DNA from 2 places in the Endozoicomonas sp. Z74 genome. Region 2 is predicted to be linked to the other one. Evidence: predicted binding sites of a transcription regulator. Region 2 holds the regulator's gene; the other holds the start of a gene.
What was found. The regulator PhoB, encoded in region 2, activates phosphate uptake and scavenging genes when phosphate is short. The targets are predictions, from matches to a motif close to TGTCATANNNNTGTCANA.
Positions count from the first base shown of each region.

Region 1: ACNRUY_RS12925 (putative 2-aminoethylphosphonate ABC transporter substrate-binding protein) is a predicted target of PhoB. The motif match lies at 2,975-2,992, and genes of this name have one in related genera.

Region 1 covers NZ_JBLYZI010000039.1:5,219-10,560, forward strand. Annotated here, with positions in the region: gene ACNRUY_RS12910 (aminotransferase family protein) at 1-1,001, shown strand, start outside; gene phnR (phosphonate utilization transcriptional regulator PhnR) at 1,083-1,799, shown strand; gene ACNRUY_RS12920 (hypothetical protein) at 1,835-2,842, opposite strand; gene ACNRUY_RS12925 (putative 2-aminoethylphosphonate ABC transporter substrate-binding protein) at 3,069-4,121, shown strand; gene ACNRUY_RS12930 (putative 2-aminoethylphosphonate ABC transporter ATP-binding protein) at 4,239-5,297, shown strand; gene ACNRUY_RS12935 (putative 2-aminoethylphosphonate ABC transporter permease subunit) at 5,310-5,342, shown strand, end outside.
Region 2 covers NZ_JBLYZI010000007.1:38,922-44,263, forward strand. Annotated here, with positions in the region: gene phoR (phosphate regulon sensor histidine kinase PhoR) at 1-921, opposite strand, end outside; gene phoB (phosphate regulon transcriptional regulator PhoB) at 1,001-1,690, opposite strand; gene ACNRUY_RS03220 (hypothetical protein) at 2,041-3,717, shown strand; gene ubiA (4-hydroxybenzoate octaprenyltransferase) at 3,755-4,660, opposite strand; gene ACNRUY_RS03230 (chorismate--pyruvate lyase family protein) at 4,746-5,297, opposite strand.

The DNA of each region.
Region 1 (5,342 bases), on a different contig from region 2:
TGGGAGCGTCCGGAGCCCATGTGGATGCCCCCATGCAGTACCCTTTTCCCTACAAAATTATTTCCCGGTACCGTTCCTGGCATGGATCAACATCCGGTGCGGCTTCGGTATCGGGAGATCCCAGGCGCTGGTTTATGGAACCTTTATCGGTTCCCGGCGTGGTGTTTGCTCCGGATGCGGATGAATACCGGAACCTGTTTGGGGAGGGGGCGGAAGGCGTCGATCGCAATATCAATTATCTGAATTACCTGATTGAGCAGGAAGGTGGCTCCAATAAGGTGGCGGCCATGCTGGTGGAAACGGTGGTGGGCAGCAATGGCATCATCCCTCCTCCACCCGGCTATATGAAAAAGCTGAGGGCGCTCTGTGACCAGTGGGGCATTCTGCTGATTGTGGATGAAACCATGACCGGGATGGGACGGACAGGACGGTTTTTTGCCTTTGAGCACTATGATATTGAGCCGGACATCATTGTTATGGGAAAAGCCCTGGGGGTGTATGCACCGTTGGCGGCGACCATTTTTTCGGAAAAAATCAGTGGCGCTTTCGATGAGCAGATTTTTGGCCATGGCCAGAGCTTTTCCGGTCATACTCTGGCTGCCGCCGGGGCCCTTGAGAGTATTCGTGTGCTCCATGATGAGGGGCTGCTGGAGCGAACCCGGGAGCTGGGTGATTATCTGGGTGAGCGCCTGCACCGGCTGAAAGACAAGCACCCCTGTGTTGGCGATGTTCGAGGGCTGGGGTTGTTCTGGACCCTGGAGCTGGTGGCTGATCGAAAAACCCGGGAGCCACTCAGGAAGCATACTGAGAAATATTCAACGACCGTCGTAAAAGAGATCGCCGACTTTCTTTTCCATGAGAAGAACATCTATGTTCCCGGGGATAAGTTTGGGGTCTGGGTAGTGCCTCCCCTGGTGGTGACCCGTGAGGAGCTTGATTGGGTCATTGCCGGTATTGATGAAGCTCTGGATATTGGTGATCGAAGCCTGGAATCCCGGTAATAAGGTTACCTGCCTTGAACTCCAGGTGGCCTCCCCTCAGAATCCAGCTGTCCCCTGTTGCTCATTAAGAGCTTATTGAGAATGAATATGGACCATGGAAGCAACCAGTATCAACTGATCCGACAGGCGCTGTGTGAGCAGATCGACAAAGGCGGGCTTCAGCCGGGTGTAAGGCTTCCTTCTGAGCGCCTGCTCAGTGAACGTTTTGGCACCACCCGGGTGACCCTCAGAGAGGCTTTGTCTTCTCTGGAGGCGGATGGTCTGGTTTATCGGGAAGACCGGAGGGGCTGGTTTGTTTCTCCCGAAAGGCTGGTCTATGACCCGACCAGAAACGTCAACTTCCATACCATGGTGACTGACCAGGGGCGGACACCTGAAACCCGGCTGTTAAAGGCGTCACAGGTTCCGGCAATCGCTAAAGTACAGAGGATGCTGGGGCTGCAGCCTCTTACCCCGGTTTATCGATTGCAGCGGCTCCGTTCCGTGGATGCCCGAACGGTGTTGTATGTAGAAAACTACATTAACCCGGAAGGGTTTCCCGGGCTGCTGGAGCAGGACCTTGAGCGGTCGCTCTCAGATATTTACCGTGAAAACTACGCAATGGAGTACCGCCATGTCCGGTTTCAACTCTATCCGGTTGGCCTTCATGGGGACTCAGCACAGCACCTGAAAGTGACGCCGGGCAGTTCAGGCCTGCTGGTGACCCGGGTCAATCTGGATCAGAAGAGCCGGGTGATTGACTGCGATTTTGAGTACTGGCGACAGGATGCAGTGGTGATCACGGCTGAGACCCGATAACTCTATGGACCCACGGGTATAGTCATCAGAAACTATTAATAACTCATTCCAGCACTGCTACCAGCCCCTCCGCCTTCTCCATAGGGGGGGTGATATGGAGGATCCTGGAAGGGTTTGCAGTTTGGCGGGGGAGGTGCAAAGAACAGTGGTTGTCCGACCAGGTATTGAACTGGAACAATTCCCTGGGGTAATTGGATATAAGTACCTGAATGATTATGAATTAGTATTCCTTCCTGTACGGTTTCAAGAGGGTTATGAACTTCAGGCATGGGATATGATAAACAAGGCTGGGGTGCACTGGCCATTGGCTCTGGCTTGTATCTTGAGTGATGAGTGAAAACGTTGGATTGATGATGTTCAAGAATGTTTTGATACACGGGGAGTGCACTTTCAAAATTGAGTAAAATGAGTAGCCCTTCCAGCAGTTTTCGCAAGTTGTGTGTGGTTAGCTGTTCATGGGTTGTATGTGTTCTGAGGTTATGGGCATAGACTGGTATTAATGTAAATCTCCCCAGAAATATTTGTTGAACCCACTGGTTTCTATAAAGTGCAATTTTTGCAGTTCCATGAAGTATTTGATTTTTCCTGAATTCATCATCGTAACGCTTGATTAAATTGTGTGTTCGTTGTTCGGATGCCTGCGGGTAATGGAAGTTAACCTTTCCTCCAGTGTTAGTTACCATATAATTAAGAATTTCTGGAGTAACGATTGAATGTGGATGTGATGGTTTGTTTGGGTCAGCACGTGGATCATTTATGGTTATAACATTACCGACATCAAACCATTCAATTTCAATCAGGTTGCTTGGTTGGAACCGGGTTGCAGTTATTTTTAAAATGCCTGGGTAGAGGCCTTGATGTCTTTGAAGGTAAATGAATACAGTGGCTGTATGTAGCTCGTCGTCGCATATTACTGATCCAACATATTTACCATTTTTTACTGCCCGATCTCTTACTCCATAGTACGAAAAGCCGCTGTATAGTAATGAACTAAAAGAAAGAAGCATAAAAAAGAATAATTTTATTATAAGTAACCTCATCATCGTCACCATAGCAGGGATGAAACATAAAATGGAGGGTGATTAATTGTTGTACAGTATTGAGGATATATCTTAGAAGTTTTAACCTCGAAGCGAATAGTTTTGCCTGTTAATTTCATAATTCTGCAAAAAAGCTGTCACACCATGGTCATCTAATCTTTCTACGATCCTTGTAACCCATCTGGTCTGTACCAGATTTTGGCTACCACCGGTCTGAGGATCTTTGACCATGAACAGGCAACGCTTTTTATCTGCTAAAGGCTTATTCCCTGCACGGAGTGCACTGGCGCTGGCAGTCACCTCCATTATCAGCATGGGTGCCAATGCGGCTCCCGAAGAGCTGACCGTGTATACCGCTTTTGAGTCGGACCTGCTGGCCCGCTACAAAAAAGCCTTTGAAGCGGAGCACCCGGATATTCGCATCAAGTGGGTCCGGGACTCCACGGGCGTTATGACCGCCAAGCTGCTGGCGGAAAAAAATAATAACCGGGCTGATGTCGTATGGGGGCTGGCGGGTTCCAGTATGGCATTGCTGAAAAAGGAAGGAGTTCTGGCAGCCTATAAGCCAGAAGGTCTGAGTGAAATCAAGGCAGAGCTGGTAGACCCGGAAGCTGGAAAGGCCTGGTTTGGCAACCAGGCATTTTTCAATGTGGTCTGTTACAACGAGGCGGTGGCCAAAGCCAAAAACCTGCCCAAACCCAAATCCTGGCAGGACCTGTTAAAGCCGGTGTATCAAGGTCATATTGCCATGCCCAACCCGGCCTCCTCGGGTACCGGTTATATGCAGGTGTCTGCCTGGTTGCAAAGCATGGGTGAAGAGAAAGCCTGGGACTACATGACCGGACTGAACAAGAACATTGCCCACTATACCCATTCTGGTTCCAAGCCCTGTGTCCAGGCCGCCATGGGAGAGGTTGCCATTGGTATTTCCCAGGCAATTCGCGGTGCCCAGCTGAAAAGCAAGGGTGCGCCTCTGGCTCTGATCATGCCTGAAGGTGGCATTGGCTGGGATGTTGAGTCCGTGGGTCTCGTAAAGGGAACCCCCAGAGAGAAAGCGGCCAGAACACTGGTTAACTGGAGTTTGACGGCAAAAGCCAATGAGCAATATGCCCAGGCTTATGCGGTGGTGGGCCACAAGGATATCCACAAGCCGGTTCCCAACTATCCCGATGTGGAAAGCGCCATGGTCTCCATGGATTTCGGCGCCATGGCCACGGGCCGAAAGGCGGTGCTGAAGGAGTGGTCTGAGCGCTTCGATCATAAGTCTGAGCCAAAATCCTGATTGGGTGGTCAGGGTCGTCTTTTGATGACCCTGACAGAGAATCCCACTGCCTCTGTCAGTCGTACAGCCTGAACTGTCCCCGTTAAAACATCCCGGTGAAAAAGGACCCCTCCGTCTATGTCAGCTTTTCTCTCTATCCGTCAGTTGGGTAAGCAGTTCGGATCATTTACGGCCCTTGAAGACATCTCTCTTGCCATTGAGAAGGGGGAGTTTATCTGCTTTCTTGGCCCTTCCGGGTGCGGTAAAACCACGCTACTGAGGCTGGTTGCTGGCCTTGAAGGCAGTGATCAGGGAGAGATCTGGCAAAACGGGGTCAATTGTACGCATCTGCCACCGGAGCAAAGGGACTTTGGCATTGTCTTTCAGTCCTATGCCCTGTTTCCCAATCTGACGGTGTTTGGCAACATTGCTTTTGGCCTGGAAAACCAGGGGCGGTCACGCCAGGAAGTCCACTCAGTGGTGAAGGAATGGCTGGAAACCATCGGGTTGGAGGAGGCCGGTCATAAATTTCCCAACCAGCTGTCCGGTGGCCAGCAGCAGAGGGTTGCCCTGGCCAGGGCTTTGGCTCTTTCTCCAGGGCTGTTATTGCTGGATGAGCCGCTCTCAGCCCTGGACGCTAAAGTCCGAGTCCGGTTGAGGGAAACCATTCGTTCCCTGCAGAAACGCCTGGGTATTACCACGATTATGGTCACCCACGATCAGGAGGAAGCCATGGCCATGGCCGATCGCATTGTGGTGATGAACCATGGTCGTATTGAGCAGGTGGGGTCCCCCAGAGAGATATACCAGCATCCGACGTCCCGTTTTGTGGCGGAGTTTGTGGGTTCCATGAACTTTATGGACGGAACCGTGACGGATCACAACCAGACGCTACTGGGAAATCAGCCTCTGGCCCTGGCACCACAAAAAAGCCGCAGCGGCAGGGTGCTACTGGGTATTCGTCCGGAAGACCTGGCGTTTGGCCAGGGGGCCACAGAGCTCCCTGTCCAGATTGAAAACATGGAGTTTCAGGGGACCTTTGTCCGTGCCCAGTGCACGCCTCTGGGCTGGCAAACCCGGAAGCCCATTAAGGTGGACGTCCCTGTTCATCAGCTGGCCGGTCTTGGGCTGCACCCTGGTTGTGAGTCCAGGCTGGTGATTCAGGAACAGCACATACATGTTTTTCCAGCGGAATAAAGGGGACTGACCATGACAATAACAACCTCCAGTGTCAGCACCATT
Region 2 (5,342 bases):
GTGCTGCTCTTCACCACTGAGCGCCCGGGCATCCTCAGCAATCCCTTCCAGCAGCGGCTTGAGGCTGACCTTCTGTTTATCCCCCTCCGGCTCTGTTGCCTCCAGTCGGGACAGCAGAAGTAAATCCGCAATCAACCCCTGCATCCTCAAGGCCTGTTCCTGCATGCGGTTCAATGCCCTGTTCCACACCGGAGGTGTATCAGGGTGATGCTCAACGCCATCAATCAGGGTTTCCAGGTACCCGGCAATGACCGTCAGGGGCGTTCTGAGTTCATGGGAAACATTGGCCACAAAATCGGTTCGCATGGTTTCCAGCTGCTGCAGCCGAGTGACATCACGCACCAGCAGCAACCGGTTACCCTGCCCATACACCGTAATGGCAATCTGAAGCTGACGGTTTTCATGGGCCGGAGACACAATCTGAATCGGCTCCCGGTTCTGGCTATGCTCCATGTAACCGGCAAACCGTGGATCCCGAACCAGGTTAGTCAATAGCTGCCCCTGGTCATCGGGCATCTGCAGGCCGAGCAGCTCTTCTGCAGCCCGATTCCACCATTCCAGGCAACCCTGCTGGTCGGCCATCACGATGCCATCATTCAGCGCCGCGGTAGACTCCTGAATGCGCTCAATGACACTGGCCAGCCGTCGCCGGGAGCGTTTCTGCCGGCGCTGGATCCGGTAAATACCATCGAAAATTTCACCCCAGACGCCGCTGCTTTCCGGGGGCTCAATGTCTTTATGGGAGGCCTTGTCAAGCCAGCCAATTAACCGATACAACTGACGGTGGCTCCAGACCAGATACAGCACCGTCACCACAAAAAGCCCCAGGAAAACCCGGTCGGCAAGCCAACCTGCGGAAAAACCCAAAGCCAGCCCCAACAACAGTCGACCGGTAAAATACGATCTGATAGAGGTTGCCACATTCAATTCCGGCTCTTCCCTTTACAAGCGGGTGATTTGCTGATGACCTGCGCATCATCGGTAAGAGGATCGTGATGCTTCAGGCACGGGTAGAAAAACGATACCCCGTTCCCCTGACGGTTTGAACATAATTTTCATAATCGCTGCCCAGAGCCTTGCGCAGTCGACGTATATGGACATCCACGGTACGTTCTTCCACATAGACATTGCCACCCCAGACCTGGTCAAGCAACTGACCACGGGTATAGGCCCGTTCCTGGTGAGTCAGAAAAAACTGGAGCAGGCGATACTCAGTGGGCCCCATCTCAGCGGCTTTGCCATCGATACTGACCCGGTGGCTCACTGGATCCAGCTCCAGGCCCTTGACGACGATAGATGTTTGATCATCCATGCCCCGGGCTCGTCTCAGCACCGCTTTCAACCTGGCCGCCAGCTCTCTGGGAGAAAACGGTTTGGTGATGTAATCATCAGCCCCGGTTTCCAGTCCCTGAATCTTGTGGTCCTCTTCACCTTTGGCGGTCAGCATGATGATCGGGATCTCCGCCGTCAGTTCATCCCGCTTAAGCCGACGGGCCAGCTCAATGCCGGAAACATCCGGCAGCATCCAGTCCAGCAGAATCAGGTCCGGCTTGCGATCCACCACCAGGGTGTGCGCCTGTCTGGCATCAGCCGCCTCAAGGCATTGGTAACCGGCCATCTCCAGGGCCACCGCCACCATTTCCCGAATCGGCGCTTCATCATCCACAATTAGAATTGTTTTGCCAGACATGACCGTTACCCCGAGATAATATGATCACTGTTAAGGTGTATGACCCGTTATTCCTACTCACTCATCCATACGACAGGTATTACACCCGCCGATTGTTACAGATAAATGACAATCTGAGAAATAACAGGCAATGGCCTGATATGAAAGCCTTCTTACCGCTGCCTGTTTTTTCGTCACAGGATAACCCACTCTATTTCGAAAACGTCTGAGGCCCACACTAAATAACATCTATATTTCGAGCCCGACGAAGAATGAAGTACACCTGACACCAGCACTATTGGCCTAATACAATTCAGTATCCTCATATGATAGCGACGCAGCACTTCCCAGACCGTTTCAGATATCTGTTTATGTTATTACTGCTCTCTCATGTCTCTGCCCCTGGGGCATCATTTGGGACTCCCCATACAGACAGAAATACATTAGATATAAGGATTTCCGGAACAGAGATACAACTTCTGGACAGCAATTATGGCAATTGCTGGCAGTTCAATGAAGGGGTTAACTGCGAATTTCAAATGAGCCCTTTCTCTGCCCCCAATAGAGAGGAATCAGCACCTTCCTATAACCCGCAGGTGATTTTTTCGAGTCCTGTCCAGCCCCTATTTCTATCTTCACCCTTTTTTTCAACAGAGCCATTATCTATAGAGCCCCCAAACCAGAACGAAGTCATTATCGAGCGACTCCCCCCTTTCAACAACGCTGAAGTAGTTCTCCTATTTCAGTATAAGCTGGAAGCCAAGCAAGCTTCTCCATTTTGCCAGAAACTCTTTGCTGACAGCCTGGTTTGCAAGTTCAGTAAAGGGCAGCCCCGTCTTCGGGTAAAAACCACCTCTCCTTTAATACAAGCTGCCACTCTACCACCGCGCGTAAACACTGGTGGTGATGATATAACCAGCTATGTTACCGAAGCACTTCAAGGTTTTGTTATACAAAGCCGGGCCAATCCGGTTACCAATGATTTTCATGACGGGGTTTCAAGGAAGGTCGACTTAACCCCAGATAACCCACCTTCCAAGTATTCAATAACAGGATCAGGCATAGACTGGCTAATACTCCCTGCCATGGGAGTGATAGACCCACTCCCTGCTGTAGAGCAACGTATTATTACTGTGTATCCATTACATGGTGCTGACAGGAGTACGAATAGTGAAACCTCGTTTGTGGATAATCAGCTCCAACCTGAGCTCATACTGGAGGCGTTATATCAATCCAATGGCCTGGCTACCCCGCCGCAAATCGAAGATGCCATCTGTACATACAACCTGGATAGAGACAGTGTCTATGCATGGATACAGTATCAAAATTTAGTTGCCTCAGAGCAACCAGGACTTGTCGGAGCCAGTGCTATAAACCCGTTCTGGATACCAAGACCTTCTGAGCTATCTAATTATTATCCATCTTTGACTGAGGCAGACCTTAACCATCTAAACCAACAACAAGACACTGCATTCAGCTCAAAACAGAAACGTCGCTCTCCCCGAAGACACAGAGAGCGCCCCTCCCCCTATCAGGAAACTGGGCAACTGACGTGGCATGAGTACACTGCTCCAGGCTTTTCTACCCACACAGCAAAACAGTCTCGACGGGGTAGACCCAAAAAAAAATCCACGCCTACTGCAACCGTGACCCTTGCAGAAATAGAACAAGGCAGAGAAATATCCAATCCGGGGTCAATGTTCTATTCTGAACAAAATCCAGCACCAACCAGCTCTTTTTCAGAAGAAGCTGGTAGTTCCTTCCCTCTACCTGAAGAAGAGGCTCATTCAAACTCAACAACAACGGACTTTTCAATGGATGAACTGACAAGCAGGCAGAGACCCCTCTCAAATAAAGAGGCCTTAAAATATGCTTTTATGACGAAGTACCGCTACGGTATTCCCTGGCCCTGGGGAGCTTGGCCCAAAGTGCAAAATGAAAGGTGCCAACCTTTTAACCTCTCCAAGAGCCAAAATACTAGAGAAGATCCGGATGACGACTCTAGCTCTTATTTCCCCCCTTTTTCCGCAAGCCCAGTCTGTCAATAAAGTCTGGTATAGAATACAAATCCACGGGAGCCCATGCCTATACCGAAAACACCACCCCAAGAAAAATCGTCAGACCGACCCAATGGTTGGAAAGAAAGGCCTTGAAACAGTGATCGCGATCTCGATCCCTGGTTAGCTTATGCTGGAAAACAAAGCCCCCGACAGCCAATAGCAAAGAGACGTAGTAGGGCCATGCCAGCTCCAGCTGCATACCCAGCATCACCATGGCAACCAGCATCATAGCCTGAAAGGTGGCGATAATCAGATTATCCATTTCACCAAATAAAATAGCGGTGGATTTGATGCCAATTTTCAGGTCATCCTCCCGGTCCACCATGGCGTATTGCGTGTCATAGGCTACGATCCAGAGCAAATTGGCCGTAAACAGCAACCAGGTCTGAGTGGTCAGGGCGGTGGTTTCTGCGGCATAGGCCATGGGGATCGCCCATCCAAAGGCCGCTCCCAGCACCACCTGTGGCAGATAAGTATACCGTTTGGCAAAGGGATAGGCGCAGGCCAGCAGTACGCCCCCAAACGAGAGCCCGATAGTCAGGCTGTTAGTGGTCAATACCAGGAGAAAGGCCAGCAGGAACATAACCGCAGCATAAAGCAGGGCCTCATTCGGGCTCACTCTTCCGGTAATCAATGGCCGGTTTCGAGTACGCGTGACGTGGCCGTCAAAGTGACGGTCCGCATAATCGTTGATCACACAGCCAGCACTGCGAGTCAGAACGACCCCTGAAATAAAAACCAGCAGATTGTGGATGCCTGGTATGCCATCTGCCGCGAACCAAAGCGCCCACAGGGTAGGCCAGAGCAACAAATAAATCCCAATAGGGCGGTCTAGGCGCGCCAGCTGAATAAAATCCTTCCAACGGGGCAGATGCTGATCCAATAGGGTGATTAATTTTTCAGAGCCTGTCATGGCGGGTAACAGTTTCATGCGCTCTCTTTTCTATTTTCGATGAAAATACCGCTACTGCCAGCCTGTGGAACTGAAAACAGGCGGCCAAGGCATTGGCCCCATTCTAACCACGACCGCTCTGTGGAAGAAAGACTTCGCACACTGAAATGGGCAAATCATTCAGGTAAAACAGGGAACGCCTTCCCCAGGCGCTTTCATCCCCATAGTCAAAGTCCAGATGGAGGTTGAACTGCCGGGCGGGAATTTCCGCAATTTCAATGGGCCCACGACGCAGGCCTGGCTGACTGAAAATATACTCCCCCAGAGGCCGGTCACCCAGTGTCAGCAACCCCCGGTTGTCCCCTTCCAGGCTGGATGCAGGGAGCACACTTCGGGCAAACACCACTGGCCTGCCAGAACCAAATAGCAACACTTCGCGGACACTGGCAGAACCTTCTCCACAGTTCAGAAAGGCCCTCTCAGAGGCTGTTGGTTCCAACCATTCGTGGCGGATCACCCGGACAAAAAAGGCGCCCTTATGCACCTGCTTGAGCCGCTGGGTAAGAGAGGTGTGATCCAGCAGCATCTCCCGGAGCCCGGAGGGTATTCTGTCAGCACTCCCCTTCTGACAGGGCTCGGGCTGCCAGGTCATATCGGAAAAATCAACAAACGGCATTAACAGTACTTCCTGCCCGGCAGACAACAGCAAGCTGCCGGGCTC